DNA from 4 places in the Shewanella sp. SM87 genome. Region 3 is predicted to be linked to each of the others. Evidence: predicted binding sites of a transcription regulator. Region 3 holds the regulator's gene; each other region holds the start of a gene.
The links. The regulator LexA, encoded in region 3, represses DNA repair genes until DNA is damaged. The targets are predictions, from matches to a motif close to TACTGTATNNNNATACAGTA.
Positions count from the first base shown of each region.

Region 1: L5M11_RS13325 (LexA family protein) is a predicted target of LexA. The motif match lies at 1,205-1,224, and genes of this name have one in related genera.
Region 2: umuD (translesion error-prone DNA polymerase V autoproteolytic subunit) is a predicted target of LexA. The motif match lies at 1,471-1,490, and genes of this name have one in related genera.
Region 4: L5M11_RS06115 (YebG family protein) is a predicted target of LexA. The motif match lies at 1,389-1,408, and genes of this name have one in related genera.

Region 1 is NZ_JAKKSC010000015.1:49,900-53,891, forward strand. Features, by position in the region: gene L5M11_RS13315 (hypothetical protein) at 70-627, shown strand; gene L5M11_RS13320 (HEAT repeat domain-containing protein) at 708-1,037, shown strand; gene L5M11_RS13325 (LexA family protein) at 1,238-1,666, shown strand; gene L5M11_RS13330 (Y-family DNA polymerase) at 1,654-2,910, shown strand; gene L5M11_RS13335 (KAP family NTPase) at 3,021-3,992, shown strand, end outside.
Region 2 is NZ_JAKKSC010000038.1:12,646-16,637, reverse strand. Features, by position in the region: gene traN (conjugal transfer protein TraN) at 1-380, shown strand, start outside; gene L5M11_RS20870 (hypothetical protein) at 425-1,297, opposite strand; gene umuD (translesion error-prone DNA polymerase V autoproteolytic subunit) at 1,501-1,935, shown strand; partial or broken gene L5M11_RS20860 (DNA polymerase V subunit UmuC) at 1,923-2,354, shown strand; gene L5M11_RS20855 (Eco57I restriction-modification methylase domain-containing protein) at 3,197-3,992, shown strand, end outside.
Region 3 is NZ_JAKKSC010000016.1:75,368-79,359, reverse strand. Features, by position in the region: gene plsB (glycerol-3-phosphate 1-O-acyltransferase PlsB) at 1-2,175, opposite strand, end outside; gene lexA (transcriptional repressor LexA) at 2,336-2,956, shown strand; gene L5M11_RS14000 (cell division inhibitor SulA) at 2,953-3,465, shown strand; gene coxB (cytochrome c oxidase subunit II) at 3,868-3,992, shown strand, end outside.
Region 4 is NZ_JAKKSC010000005.1:188,531-192,522, forward strand. Features, by position in the region: gene L5M11_RS06105 (paraquat-inducible protein A) at 1-578, opposite strand, end outside; gene L5M11_RS06110 (paraquat-inducible protein A) at 580-1,212, opposite strand; gene L5M11_RS06115 (YebG family protein) at 1,420-1,719, shown strand; gene L5M11_RS06120 (GAF domain-containing protein) at 1,737-2,195, shown strand; gene proQ (RNA chaperone ProQ) at 2,476-3,105, shown strand; gene prc (carboxy terminal-processing peptidase) at 3,134-3,992, shown strand, end outside.

The sequences.
Region 1 (3,992 bases), on a different contig from region 3:
AATACTTAGAGATGGGCTAAAAGTGCGAGGCGTTCTTACCCTTATAAAGCGATAGTTGCAGGAGCATATATGAGTGTAGATTGGATGGATAAGTACATGACAGGAAATGCTTTTCGTTTCACGGAACTAATAAACGATGATTTTTTTCAACCTTTCAGATTAATGTATCAAGCAGGTTATTATGTATCTAGTATTAAGTTGATGCTTGTTGCTATTGATTCAATTGGTTACATCGAGTTTGGTGAAAGTAAAAGTGGAGAAGATACCCCGTTTGTAAAGTGGTTAAATAAGTATGCTGACTTAACTTCTACCAATCTCACTCCTAGAGAACTTTGGGAGCATAGAAATTCGCTTTTACACATGAGTAATTTAAATTCACGCCAAGTTCAAAAAGGTAGCATCAAGCGGTTAATCGCCTATGTTGGTAGTATGCCGCATGAAGTTAAGTTGCAAGAAGGTAATGCGAAATATTATGACTACCGGGCTTTAATTCATGAGTTTGGTCAGGCCTGTAACAGGTGGATTCAATCATACGATGATGATCCATCAAAATATAAGCTGTTTATTGCTCGATACGATCTTATTGTATCTGACTCGCGTATGCTACATATTCCGCTTCCAAGCTAACAATGTTCGCTTCCATGTTTAGATAAAATTTGATTTACAGTATGATTTTTATATAAAAAATTAGTTTAAATAGTAGCAATATGCTAAATATTGTGACCAATTTTTTAGTTGAACATAAGGTAATCATGAATTTAGCAGTAAAGGAAATTGTCGAAATTTATACTTCTAATCCTAATTATAGGGCTGAAGTTATCGATTCTCTTGGGTATGCGGGTGGTGATGATGCCGTTGAAGCTATTATGCGTATCTATACTCTTCATCCGAATTTTAGAGAAGAAGTACTAAAAGCTTTAGGTAAAGCAGGTGGTGATAAAGCAGTGCAATCTATAATGAGTATTTATCGACTCCACCCTAACTTAAGGGCTACAGTTTTGCAGGCATTAGGGCAAGCAGGAAGAGGCTGTAAATAAACTTCGATTTAGCTCTATCTAATGTAATTTAAATTTTTGAGAGCTAAATATCGATAGTCACTGAGGATTAGACATGTAGACATTATCAATGTTTAGTGACGTCAATAATCAGTTAACTGATAACTAAATCATTCAAAATTTGCTAACCACAACTCAAGCGCTATAATCACTGTAATTATATACAGTGATTTGGTGCTTTTATGCGTGTTTTGCCCTTTATAGCTTTACCTGCACACGCTGGGGTTCATGGCTTTGAAAGCCCTGCAGCAGAATACACACAGCTAGGTTTAAGTCTGGACGAGCTTTTAGTGCAACATCCTAGCGCTACTTACATTGGTATAGCGCAGGGGGATTCGATGCAGGGCGTTGGCATCTTTGACGGTGACGTACTCATTGTGGACAGGTATGTTACAGCTCAACAAGGTAACGTTATCGTTGCAACGCTGAACGGCGAGTTCGTGTGTAAAATCTATGATAAAGCCAGAAAAATGCTTTTATCATCTAATGAACAACAGCAAGCCGTAGAGGTTAAAGATTACGATGACTTCCGTATTGAAGGGGTTGTAACTCGGTCTGTTAGGTTGCACACCCATTGTTCTATATTGGCGTCACAAATATGTATGCCTTAGTTGATGCCAACTCATTTTACTGCAGTGCAGAGCAAGTCTTTCGACCAGATTGGCGTGGCAAGCCAATAATCGTACTAAGCAACAACGATGGATGTATCGTTGCCGCGAATAGGCAAGCCAAGGAAGCTGGTATACCTAAATTTGCGCCTTACTTTCAAGTAAAAGATCAGTGTCAGAAACTCGGGGTAATTGCTTGCTCTTCAAATTACGAGTTGTACGCCGACCTATCGTCAAAGATGATGGAGATTATTGGTCGGTTTGCACCGGATCAACATGTGTATTCTATCGATGAAAGCTTTCTTTCCTTCAAGCATTGTTATCCAGCGATTCAGTGCCTAAAGACGCAAGGACAGTTAATCCGCCGTGCAGTATGGAAAGAGGCTTGCTTACCTGTATGTGTTGGCATTGCTGCTAGCCTTACGCTGGCTAAAATTGCCAACCACGCAGCTAAAAAGTTACCAGGTTATAGCGGTGTTTGTGTCATTGATAATGAGACAGAACGGCTAGCCATTTTAAAGCAAACACCCGTTGGTGAGGTGTGGGGAATTGGTCGGCGGATTAGTAAAAAGCTTGAGTTAATGAACATCAACACTGCGCTAGATCTTGCTAAAATGCCAGCAGGACTTGCTAGAAAGCAATTCAGCATTGAGGTTGAACGCACAGTGCGTGAACTCAATGGACAAGAATGTAAAAAATGGGACCAAGCCAGAGCAGATAAGCAACAGATATTCTCCACCCGTTCAGTTGGCGAAAGGATTATGGATTTTGATTCACTCCTGCAGGCCTTGAGTAAACATGTCGCAATTGCCGCATCCAAGGCAAGGGCGCAAGGCTCAAGTTGTAAATCAATGCTACTGTTCGCCAGCAATTCTCCTTACGACGAACATACTGCAAGTTTTAAATCTATTGTTCACTTCCCCTGTGCTACTAACTGCACTGTCGAAATGACCAGAGCGATGACAGCTGCTGCACCTAAATTATTTAGAGAAGGTGTGAGGTATTACAAGATCGGCATTGGGCTCATTAATCTAAGTTGTGACAAGTATCAGCAATTAGACTTATTTAACGCACCGAAAGCAGATCCAGCTTTGATGCAAACACTTGATGACATTAACTTACGCTATGGCCGTGATACCTTGTTCTTAGCCGCTCAGGGTATCGAACAAAAGTGGGCAATGCGGCGTGAGCTACTGACACCCCAGTACACTACCAAGTGGGGCTGTTTGCCAAGGATAAAGTGCTAAGTTAGTTGTTTAAAATTAACATAGTAATTGAGTGTGACTGAAACTATTTAATTAATCTTTAGCAATCCATTGGCAGATATTTAATCTATTTTAATTGGTGAGAAAAATTTATGAGTCATGCTGATATTGGAAAAGCATTTTCAACATGTGTTTACCAAAATGTACGGATAAAACAGGCTGATGCTTTTACTCGTTTCATAGATAGTAGAAGTTCTACAAAAGCATATGTTGTTAATCTAAATGGAGCTTGGGGCACGGGAAAGTCATTTTTTGTAAACAATTGGTGTCATCGACTTAAAGAAAATAGTTATGCATCAATAAAGATAGACGTATGGGAATCTGATTACCTGAATGATCCTCTTGCGATATTGACATCCGAGTTGCTCACTGAGCTTGAAAAATATGACATTGTAGACTTTTATGAATCTGAAAAGAGAATTTTTAATGTTGGATGGAAATTGGCTAAGAATTTTTTTCCAGTTATCATGATGGCAATTGGGCAACACTATTTTGGTAAGGATTTTAATGAGATTCTTAAAGAAGTTGGTGTTTCAACTAAAGATTTAGTAAATGACCGTAGCTCTCCAGTAAGTAGAATGGGGGATTTTGGTGAACATATTTTTTCTACGCATAAAATGCATAAAGAGTTTGTTCATGATTTTAAACGTGAACTAACTGATCTTATCTCTATAGTTTGCGAAAAATCTGGGAAGGATAGGGTTTATATTTTTATTGATGAACTAGATCGATGCAGGCCTACATATGCAATTGAAATGCTTGAGGTTGTGAAGCATTTGTTTGATATACCTAGACTGGTATTTGTTATGTCAACAGATACAAAACAACTAGAGAGTTCAATAAAGTCTTTATATGGTGAACAATTTGATGCTGAAGAATATTTAAGTAGATTTTTTCAGAGGAGATTAACGTTGTCAAAACCTAAATATTTTGACTTTGTTAAGTCAATGGATGCTTTTTCTCTGGTGAACTTTGATAATTGCTTAATTTATCCTCCGATGAACAAAGAGTCTGCTCAAAGTGTTTTTGCGCTGTTTTGTGAATATAACGATGTTTCACTTAGA
Region 2 (3,992 bases), on a different contig from region 3:
GCTTTAAGTCCACCTTGGCGCGGATCATCATGGAGCAGGTGATCAAGCAGATAGGCCACAATCCACAAACGTGGCATGACGATGAACAATGTCGCGGCCTTACATTGGATGAGCTATCAACAGTCGATCTCGGGAGCGTTGATTTTACAGAATGGGTAGGGTTAATGACCGAATCAGGTATGTTCCCAGAGCCTAGTATGGACGCTACAGGCAAAGATGCTGTAGTCAATAAAGATATGCGAGATAGCGCTGATAAGCGGATTGAGGGGGTGTTAGGAGTAGACACTGGGGTTAAAGTACGTGAGGCATTTAAGAATGCTTCTCCTGCCACTAACTTAGATTGTTCAGGCTTCCCAAGGCCACCATCCTGTCCATTATAACGTTAACACTGGCCGCGACACCTTGGGTATCGCGGCCATTAAGACTAGATAGCTTGAGGTTTTAGTAATAGGTGAACATTTTTACTGTTCAAGTCTATGACTTGTTGATAATTAGATCTCAATTTATCCGCTTCGCTGCAATTTCTGGTTCTTGATGCGTCTTTAGGCGGCACATAGAGGAATGACGGATATTCAGACGTAAGTTTGTTTAGTCGGTCAAATAATGGCAATTCAGCACAGGTCCCAACTTGGGACAATACAACGGCATAGTTACCCGCTGGAAAATCTCGATTAAACAATTTTGCGGCTTGCTCACCGGTCAGTGATGTCTCATGTGATGCAAGATTTGACATCAAATTAGACCACCCATTATATTTATCCTTGGTTGCTAAATAAGCGCCGCCACCTTCCACCTGTAACCGCAAAAACTTTTGACTTCCTAAAACTTCCTCTTGCATCCGATAGTTGCTGCCAATATCTTTCCCCAAGTAATCTGCTAAAAACTGAGTGTGAGCGGGGATCTGTTCCACTGGTATGACTTGGATTAAACCAAAAATTGGATATGGATTTTTGTTTTTACTGGCAAGAATTGATAACCCGACATTCAGCATTCCACCTGATAAGCCACTCCCGCCCCACACACCAACACCAGCCGCGCCAGACGCCATATTTAACGCCATAACAGAGCTGTCAGCACCGTTAATTTTTTTCCATTCTTCATCGGTTAACGTCTTGTCGCTCGCATTCATAGCGGTGCCACTGAGCTTGAGTAATTGCAATGCAAAGGAATCACCCGCTTGAATGCCGACCTCATCTAATTTCTTAGGCTCAACGGTTTTAGGTGTAGAAGCACAGCCTCCGAGTAAAGCAGTAGCGAATAAAGCGGTTAACGCGAAGGTTGATGTTTTTGTTTTCATTATGTTTACTCGTTTAAATTAATTGGAATCATATTAACACGAGTCTATAGGCGAGCAAATTTTGTGAATTTTATATGAATCCGATTATTTTCGGTTTTCCGTCACACATCGAAAACAGTCTGGAACCGGTAGCATGAGAGAAATTTAAGATTTTTATTTTTTACTGCTATTATTACTGATTATTTATACAGTGATTATTTGCAATGAAACTTATCACATGCAATGCGAGTGCGGGAATTTCGGGGTTTCCAAGCCCTGCGGCTGATTACGTAGAATTACCCTTGAGTCTTGATCAACTGCTGGTAGAGCATCCTAGTTCTACGTGGTTTGGCCGCGCAGCGGGTCGTTCGATGGAGGGGGTAGGCATTTATCATGGCGACATTTTAGTGATAGACCGCGCCGCTCAACGTGGCAACATGGCTATCGTTGTGGCGAATTATAACGGTGAATTTACCGTAAAGCTGCTCGATGAAAAACGCCGTTTACTTGTGTCTATCGATCAACAGCAAAACATGACGTCCGTTGCTATCGATGATGCCGATACATTCTCGGTTGAAGGGGTGATCATCAAGTCAATCCGACTTCATGAGCATTCAAATCTGCTAGAAAGATATCTGAGTCAACCATGTTCGGACTAATTGATGCCAACTCCTTTTATGTGTCGTGCGAAATGGTCTTTAGGCCCGACTTGCGCGAACTTCCTGCGATTGTGCTCAGCAACAACGACGGTTGTTGCGTGGCAATAAATCGAGCGGCCAAGATCGTTGGCGTGAAAAAATTTGTCCCTTACTTTGAGCAGCAACATCTATGCAGACAACATAATGTGCAGGTGTTTTCATCTAATTATGAACTGTACGCAGATCTGTCTGCAAAAATGATGCAAGTGATCGGGCGGTTTGCGCCCGAGCAGTACGTGTATTCAATCGATGAATCGTTTGTGTCATTTAAACACTGTGCAGCAATCCTTGATTTAAACGCCCATTGTACCCTGTTGCGCCGCGCTGTTTGGCGTGAGTGCCGCTTACCTGTGTGCGTGGGGTGTGGAGAATATAGGACGTGCCGAGGTGGCATTTTTACGTTAATTTTAGGTATTCGATTATTTCCGCTCGGGGCAAGTATATCAGCAACTTAGAACCCTTTGAAAGGGCTCGGGTTGTGTAAAAAAGTAGTCCCACGCAACCAATTTTCGGGCAAAAAACCTCTTTAAGGTGGCATTTTTGTGTCATTTCCTGCACAAAACGTAAGATCTTTGAGTGGCGTAAAGTGTGGACAATGCAAAACGTGCTAAGGTGGCATTTTTGTATTAATTTTTTACAGATAAACATTTATAACTAAATCAATACTATCAAACATATATAACATGCATAAAAAATAAAAATTGTGCAAAAAAGTAGTTTCCCGCAATCAAATTTACAGGTAAAACTTCTCTTAAGGTGGCCATTTCCCCCCCCCAAATACTGGTTTTTTTAGCGGCGTGAAGTGTGGACAATGCAAAACGAGCTAAGGTGGCATTTTTGCGTTAAATTTAAGTATTCGATTATTTCTGCTCAGAGCAAGTATATCAGCAACTTAGCCTCCTTTTAAAAGACTTTGGTTGTATCAAAAAGTAGCCTTACACGCCCAAAATCAGCTCATTTTTTTGACACAAGAATTTTACTTCATGTTCTGCAAAGCATTAGATATTTTAGTAGATTAGAATGTATTAGTTATTATTGAGTTATAAAATAATCTATTTACAACAACTAGTTATAAATGATACTTTTGCAAAAAACATTATAGCTGAATAGTACCAAGAGCTTTATCGTACAGCTATTAAATAAGTTATTATTTTTAACAAGAGTTTGGAACCGTTATGGCAAATGAAAAAAAGATGAGAAATCATTCTAAGCGGAATAATAGATGAAAAACAAAGCTCAGCTAAAAGAATTAATTGATCAATATCAAAATGATATTGATCATTATCGTTCAGCCAGATATAACGAAAACCAACTTAGAACAGATTTTCTAGATAAACTCTTTTCGATACTCGGCTGGGATATAACTAATAAATCAAGTAAGCCTACAAACGAACGTGAAGTTCTTGTAGAGGAAGGGCTAAAAGCGAAAGCGGGTGAAAATACTAAAAAACCTGATTACACATTTAGACTTTTCTCCGAACGTAAGTTTTTCCTTGAGGCTAAAAAGCCAAGTGTAGATGTATCAACCATCATAGCCCCTGCCCTGCAAGTTAGACGGTATGGTTTTACTGCAAAGTTAAAAATCTCTGTATTGTCAAACTTTGAGTATACTGCAATTTATGACTGCTCTAATCCCGTAGAGGAAACTGATTCAGTCACTAATTCAAGAATAAAACTTTATCATTATACTGAACTTTTAGAAAAATTTGATGAGATAAATAGTCTTATTGGTCGTAATAGTGTCTATACTGGTCAATTCGAAAATGAATGGTCAGAAATAGAAAATAAAATACTTAAGTTTAGTGTTGATGATTTATTTCTAAAACAAATAAATGATTGGAGACTTCTTCTTGCTAATGAATTTTTACGGATAAAAAAAGAACTAACTGAAGAAAGCTTAAACGATCTGGCACAAAATTATATCAACAGCATTGTATTCCTTCGTGTTTGTGAGGATCGTGATCTAGAAGAATACGAAACACTTTATCATTTCGCACAAGAAAAAGATTTTAATGCTC
Region 3 (3,992 bases):
GCGCTCCATCTTAGGTCTGTTCGCTAACAGATTGAAAATAATAGCGTACCGTTGCAGAGTCTCGCTCACTGAACTGGCTAACAATAATAATTGGCTTGAGTGCTCAGGCACGACAGCTAAAGTATCTGTCTCAACCACTAAACCTTGCCCAATCAGGAAATCCAGTACTTGCTCAACATAGGCTGGTAAGTCTTTAATTCCCATGAAGAGTTCGGCTTTCAGCAATGGATAAAAATCGGCAACGATTGAAACGACTTGCTGGCGCAGGATCTGTTCATTGTGGGTTAAACAACTCGCAATTAATGAAGGAACAATAAATAAGTGAATGATATTGTTACGATAGTAAGTCATAGACACTGCCTGACTCGCTTCGATAGACACTATTTCCCCTAAAGGATCGGCACTAACAACAAACTTGTTCAGCTCTAAACCTTGCTGCACTAAATGCTTACCATCACCTTCCGCAACAGATGTATAAGAAGTGTAAGGCACTTTTTTGAGTAGGGTCAGATACAAATCAAGCTGACGCTCCAGCAGACTACGTTCTAAGGCGTTTTGATCTGTCGCCAGTAAGACTAAGCTAGTCAAAGTCACCGAACTCGCGGCTGCGGCATCATTGATACGCGTCATCACCCGATTAGCCAGCACGTTTACCGCTGGAGTTAACCAACTTGGTTTCTGCTCGGGATCATCGGCCAACTCAGCACGCCAGTTTGGCGCACGCTCATTTAAGAAATTTTGTAAGGTAATAGGCTCGCCAAAATTCACGTAACCTTGGCCAAAATTACCTAATTTGCGAATGGCACCGAACACCTGCCACACAGATTCTTTTTTCTTTTTCTTACCGCTTAACTCTTTATGGTAAGTCGCCACTTCCATCACATGGTCATAGCCTAAATACACAGGCACAAGTGTGACAGGACGTTCAATACCGCGCAGTACGCTGTTCATCGTCATGGCGATCATGCCAGTTTTCGGCGCCAACAGACGGCCAGTACGTGAACGGCCACCTTCGGAGAAGTATTCCACCGAATAACCTTTAGCAAACAGCTGATCTAAATACTCACGAAATACTGCGGTATACAGCTTGTTGCCATTAAAACTACGGCGGATAAAGAAGGCACCACCGCGACGGAACATAGGTCCCGCGGGCCAGAAGTTGAGGTTGATGCCAGCAGCAATGTGCGGCGGAACCATGCCTTGATAATACAAAATATACGATAACAGCAGGTAATCCATGTGGCTGCGATGGCAAGGCACATAAACAATCTCGTGGCCATCGTGATGCAGCTGGCGAACTTGCTCGGCGCCTTTAATGTTGATCCCGCTATAAAGCTTGTTCCACAACCAAGTTAAGAAACGCTCGGCAATACGCACTAAACTATCTGAGTAATCGGCTGCTATTTCATCGAGGTACTCAATAGCCGTCTCGCGCGCTTGGGTCTCAGAAATCTTTTTACTGGCGGCTTCTTCTTGAATCGCTTTGCGCAGCGACTCAGATTTGAGTAACGAATGAAACAGTGCTTGGCGGTTTGGCAGCACAGGCCCTGTCATTACCTTACGTTGACGACGGAAATGCACGCGCGCAACCCGTGCTAACTTATGGGCAATCCCCATGTCGGTGCCATGTTCGTCAGCCATGTAACGCAGGGATACGGCATTCGAAAACTGCACGAAGTTATGTCGACCTAAGAACAGAATCATCAAGCACTTGCGCAGCCAAGTCGGGTTTTCCCGCTCAAATACGGCCGCCTTCATAGTGTCGTCTTCTTTCCCTGGCGTTCGACCCCAATACAAGCTCACGGGCACAAGTTGAATATCCAATTCAGGACGTTCCTTATGCACGGCTAACAAACGCATAAAGCATTCGAGGAAAGGCTCATTACCAGCACGTTCGCCAAACAGTGGCTTACGTCCTTGAAGACAGACAACCCGAGGCGCAGTCACACCATTAGCCACTAGAGGCTCATAAGGGCTTGGTAAACCTAACTTAGCCGTTATTTCGCTCAAAGCAGCTATGTCACTGAGAGATTCTGTTTTCATCACATAAACAAGGGGTCTGGAAGCATCCAGATTCAGATCGGCAAAGGGATCCTGAGGTACCACAATAGTGTGCACTAAGTGTTTTTGGATCCAACGTAATGATTTCAACCAAAGAGAGTCGTGTTTAGGCATTATTCTTATGCAATTAAGTGCGTTTACTAGCCCGATAGAATACCAGACTATGGGCAATATTCGCTAATTCTCTCCAACATAGCTAAAAAGTGGTTAATACTTGCGCTGCAAATAATACTGTATATACTAACAGTAACTGTATAGAAAAACAGGAAACACCATGAGACCTTTGACGCCACGCCAAGCTGAAATTTTAGAGCTAATTAAACGAAATATTGCCGATACTGGCATGCCACCCACTCGGGCAGAAATCGCAACCCGTTTAGGTTTTAAGAGCGCCAATGCGGCTGAAGAACATCTTAAAGCGTTGGCAAAAAAGGGCTGCATTGAGATCATGCCAGGCACATCTCGAGGCATTCGTCTGCCTGCGGAAATCGAAGATTTGACTGAAACAGGTTTACCGCTCATCGGCCAAGTGGCCGCGGGTGAACCTATCCTCGCCCAAGAACATGTTGAACAGTACTACCAAGTCGACCCAAGCATGTTTCATCCCGCCGCCGATTTTTTACTGCGAGTAAAGGGCGACAGCATGAAAAATATCGGTATTCTCGAAGGTGATTTGCTGGCAGTTCATAAAGTAGAACAAGCTAGAAATGGTCAAGTGGTTGTCGCTAGAGTCGATGACGATGTCACTGTTAAACGTTTCGAAAAAAAAGGTAATGTAGTCTATCTACATGCCGAAAATGAAGATTACTCCCCGATTAAAGTGGATTTAGGCTTCCAAAGTTTAACAATTGAAGGACTCGCCGTCGGTGTGATCCGTAATGGAGATTGGCTATGAATAAACTACTTGGCAATGCCCCCCGCCATCCGGGCCTGTGGCTCGATGAAGTCCGTGATGCTGACTATGACTGGCACCATGCGCCCATCGCCTGCATGCCAACTAAGACTCAAGGTCGCCAAGAATTAATTCATCTGAGTGCACAACTCGCTCAGTTAAGCCAACAGGGCCGTTGGTTAGTGCTCATCAACCCTCCAAGTATTGGCTACAAGCAAATGCTCGCCAGCGCAGGTGTGCGTATGGATAGAGTTTTGCTGGTACATGCTAAAGATGAAGTCGAAACCCTGTGGGCGATGGAGAAAGCCCTAACAAGTGGTACGTCCAGTGCAGTCATTACTTGGACTCAATCATTGGATGCGCGGGATAATCGACGCCTACAAATCGTGGCTAAAAGTGCCCGAGCTATGGGCATAGTGCTTGAAGACGTAAACAGTCACTTACATGCCGACGTACGCATTGAGCAAGGCAATCTCTTCGGTCAGCAATCTTTTTTTAGCGCTGTACACTAAATATTCATTTAATTTTTACCTTGAAAGCCGCCTCACCTATGAATGTGAGGCTTTTTTTTGGCAATTTTTCAGATAATTAGATAAATAAGTGATCTTGATCAATATTTAAACAGCAAGTATGGTTGGTTAAGTCGGTGATGATATATCACCTTCCGTGGTCAATGAATCGAGTATTTATCGAACTCGAAGCGCCACTAAAAATAGAGAACAGATTTATTTCAGCAGTATGTGCCAGCGTGGCTAATTACCAGCAGTAACAATACTTGATTAAAAGTAACAGCCGCCAACGCACGTTGAAGTCAAAAAAGCTTTTTTGGGAACTGAAGAGTTTGCATAGAGTTGAGACTTACTGTGTTGCTCTTCTTTGTAGTTGCTATTCGCAATTGGCAGAGGAGAAGTCTTGTGAAGCAATTGTTGTATTGTTTACTCGTGGTGCTTTTCGCACCACCGTTGACCGCCGCGGACATGCGGTTCAACATGACCCCTGGCGTGACCGAGATCAGTGGCAAGGTTTATCACTTGCACAT
Region 4 (3,992 bases), on a different contig from region 3:
AAACGAGTGTCTAAAACTTTTGCGGCTAACTGAGTTAACAGAATAACCAAGGCAAATGCGGTAGCCGCAGGCGCGGGTTTCGCGTCGAGTAATTGTCCCATGTTCACTAATGCCACTGTGATTGAGATGACAAATAAATCGAGCATTGACCAGCGGCCAATCCATTCGATGATGTGAAAACCCACCATCAATTTCTTTTTTGAAATCGGAATGTCAAAGCTGATCGCACACAGATAAATGGATAAGCCGATGATTTTAATCCATGGTACTAAAATACTGGCGGTAAACACTATGATGGCAATAGGCAACATATCTGAATGCACTAAATGCAAAATGCCTGAAAAAATGGTGTCGTGCCGCACTTGCCCTTGATTGGTCAGCATAGTGATAGGGTAAATGTTGGCTGGCACCAGTAAGATGGCAGCGGTAATCAACAAAGCCCAACTTTTTTGCAGGCTGGAATAGTCTCTGACTTGCAACTCAGTTTCACAGCGCTGACAGTGCGTGAGTTCACTGCTGTTGAGTTGGCGACACACTTTACAGAGACATAGGCCGATATCTTTACCTTGTTGTTTCATATCAGCTATGACCTTCCAATAACGTCCACATATGTTCTAAGTCGTATTCTCTTTGTAGAAACAAGGTCACGAGAAACAGCATAGTGAAGCAAAATGTGCCCATACCAAAATAAATGTCCGAAAAATCAGATAGCTGAAATGATGAAACTAAGAAGCTGATCACATAAATTTCCAGCATAGTGAGCTGCGATAAGACGCCATGAAATTTTAACAACTGCTTCAATGAGTTACGCCAAAAAAAGCTACTCAATCCCCATTTCACAATTAAAATCTGTGTCAATATCGATAACAGTAATAAGCCTGGACCTATCACAGCTGCGGCAAGTACGGCGACACCTACAACCCAATAGCCTTGGTCAAATACTGCAAATGCCCCTTGGAAAACCGTGGTAGTACGAATACTGCCGAAAAAGTGGATCTCGAGTACGGGTAAAAAATTAGCAGGGAAATAAAACACTAATGCCGAAATACATAGGGCTAACATACCATTCACAGAGCAGTATGGCGTGTCATAAAGTGCAGTGCTGCAACGAGGACAGATTGCTCTAACGCCGCTAGGCAAGGCACGTTTGCGGACTGCTAAATCGCAGGAGCGGCATAGGGTTACTGAATTTTCTGCTGCGTTTTCATGCATATAAAAATATATATTAGCCTAATAGGAGTAATAACAGCGAGAACGGTGCAAAGTGTCGTGCTAGTTAGCTGTTCAGCCACGTCTAGCGCTTTTATAATCTTGGCAACGAAAGTACGCTAATAATATCAGATTAATCAGAACACTTGCATCACAAGTTCAATCTATGTCACTCTAGTTACTGTATATAAAAACAGTGCGAGGGCAGTCATGGCAGTAATAACACAGTTTGTCGTGGTCAGAGAAGGGGTTGAAAAGATGACATTCACATCTAAGAAGGAGGCTGATGCCTACGATAAGATGCTCGATATCGCCGATAACCTTATCCCCTTCATTCAAAAAGCTGATTTGGGTATAGATGAAAGTGTGGGCGAAAAGCTCGCATTCTATTTTGCTAACAATAAAGATGAGCTGACGAACTTGCTTAAAGGCGCCGTTCAGGTTAATAGTACGCCAACGAATCCGCCTGCAGCGAAAAAAGCGGCTAAAAAGACCGAAGCAGCAGAATAAAATTGTTAGGAAATGTAATGAAATCGAAATTTTATGAGTCACTTAACCGTAAAGCCTTGGCCTTGTTGGAAGGGGAAGATGACCTTGTTGCGGCGATGGCGAATTTTTCAGCCTTGCTCAATGATAATTTAACTGAGCTGAACTGGGTGGGATTCTACGTCATGCGTGGCGAACAACTGGTACTTGGCCCGTTTCAAGGTAAAGTGGCTTGTACACGCATTCCGTTAGGAAAAGGTGTGTGTGGTACAGCAGCATTCACTAATCAAACTCAGCGAGTGGCTGATGTCCATCAATTTGATGGTCATATTGCCTGTGATTCTGCCAGTAATTCTGAAATCGTTGTGCCAGTTCGTGCGCAAGGTAACGTGGTTGCGGTGCTCGATATTGACAGTCCTATCTTCGATCGTTTCGATGAAGAAGACCAAAAGGGGCTGGAATTACTGGTTAAAAGTTTTGAAAACTGCCTATTTGATTAATTTGCGTACAATAACGCATAATTCATAGTCGCAATCGGTGGCGTGCGCCTTATAATATGCGCCTGCACGCATTAAGCTGGTTTGATTGGCATGCAATGAATAAGCTTAGTGTTTTGAGCTGTCAAAATTTGTTAAGGTATATTTTTTAACTTTAGTAAACGCGGCTAGGATGCTAATTTGTACGTTGACTCAATATTGAGTTTAACGAAGATAAACGACATGTAAGAAGCTGATATATATCACCTCGAATCGATGTCCCTTTTTGACTGTGGAAGTAATGATGGAATCAACAGAAAAGTTGACCGACACCAATGCAATTTTGGCGTATTTGTATGAAACATTTCCTTTGTGCTTTATTGCTGAAGGTGAAACTAAGCCATTAAAAATCGGATTGTTTCAAGATTTGGCTGAAAGGTTGGCTGATGATTCTAAAGTCAGTAAAACTCAGCTCAGAGTTGCCTTGAGACGTTATACCAGCAGTTGGCGCTATTTAAAGTGCGTTAAAGCGGGCGCACAACGCGTAAACCTGGATGGCGAACCTTGCGGCGAGTTAGAGCAAGAGCACATTGATCATGCTCAAGCCATGTTGAAAGAGAGTCAGGATAAGGCCAAAGCGAAACGTGCAGCACTTGCACCTAAGCCTGCGGCGAAGAAAGCACCTAAAAAGGTGGCTGTTCCTCAACGTCCTAAAACTGAGCGTCCTGCTAAGCCTGCGCCAAAAGCTGCAGCGCCAGTCGTCAATTATGTCCAAGCACAATTGACTGATTTAACGAAAAAACAACGCGTCAATGTTAAATTAGGTATGACACCCGTAGCCGGTGTGATTACTGACATTAACAAGGAAGATATTCATGTTCAGCTTGATAGTGGCCTAACGATTAAAGTTAGAGCAGAACATATCCTGCTGTAATCATTTATTAAAACGGAGTAACTTGTTGATGCGAAAACTCACTTTGGCTACCTCGATCGCCACTGTTTTTGTCGGATTCTCGGCTTGGGCCGTACCACCCACGATTCAAATCAGCGAGTTACCCACTCTCAAGCAGGAAGCGCAACATAAGGTTGCGAGCAAAAGGGTAACGGACTTATACACTCGTTCGCACTATCATAGATTCAATCTTGATGACGCCTTTTCTGCGCAAATTTTTGATCGTTATCTACAGCAGTTAGACTATCGCCGCAATGTGTTAACCCAAGCGGATGTCGATAGTTTTAAACCTTATGCAACCCAATTCGATGACATGCTCAGTTCTGGTGAACTTGAGCCTGCCTATAAAATGTTTGATATTGTCCAAAAGCGCCGCTATGAAGGCTTTGTCTATGCTTTATCTCTATTAGATAAAGAGATGGATTTTTCTGCGCCCGGTGATGCCTATGAGTACGACCGCGATGAGGCCGCATGGCCAAAAGACCAGACAGAAATTAATGAGTTATGGCGTCAACGTGTTAAATACGATGCACTAAATCTTAAACTCACAGGTAAGAAATGGCCTGAGATTGTTGATATCCTCCAAAAGCGTTACAACAATGCTATTAAACGGTTGATTCAAACTAACAGTGAAGACGTGTTCCAAGGCGTGATGAATGCCTTCTCCCGTAGCATTGAGCCACATACAAGTTACCTTTCACCACGCAATGCTGAACGTTTCCAAATGGAAATGAACTTGAGCCTTGAAGGCATTGGTGCTCAACTGCAACTTGAAGACGATTACACTGTCATTAAAAGTTTAATTACTGGCGGCCCTGCTGCGGGCAGTGAAAAACTGTCACCGGAAGACAAGATTGTCGGTGTCGGTC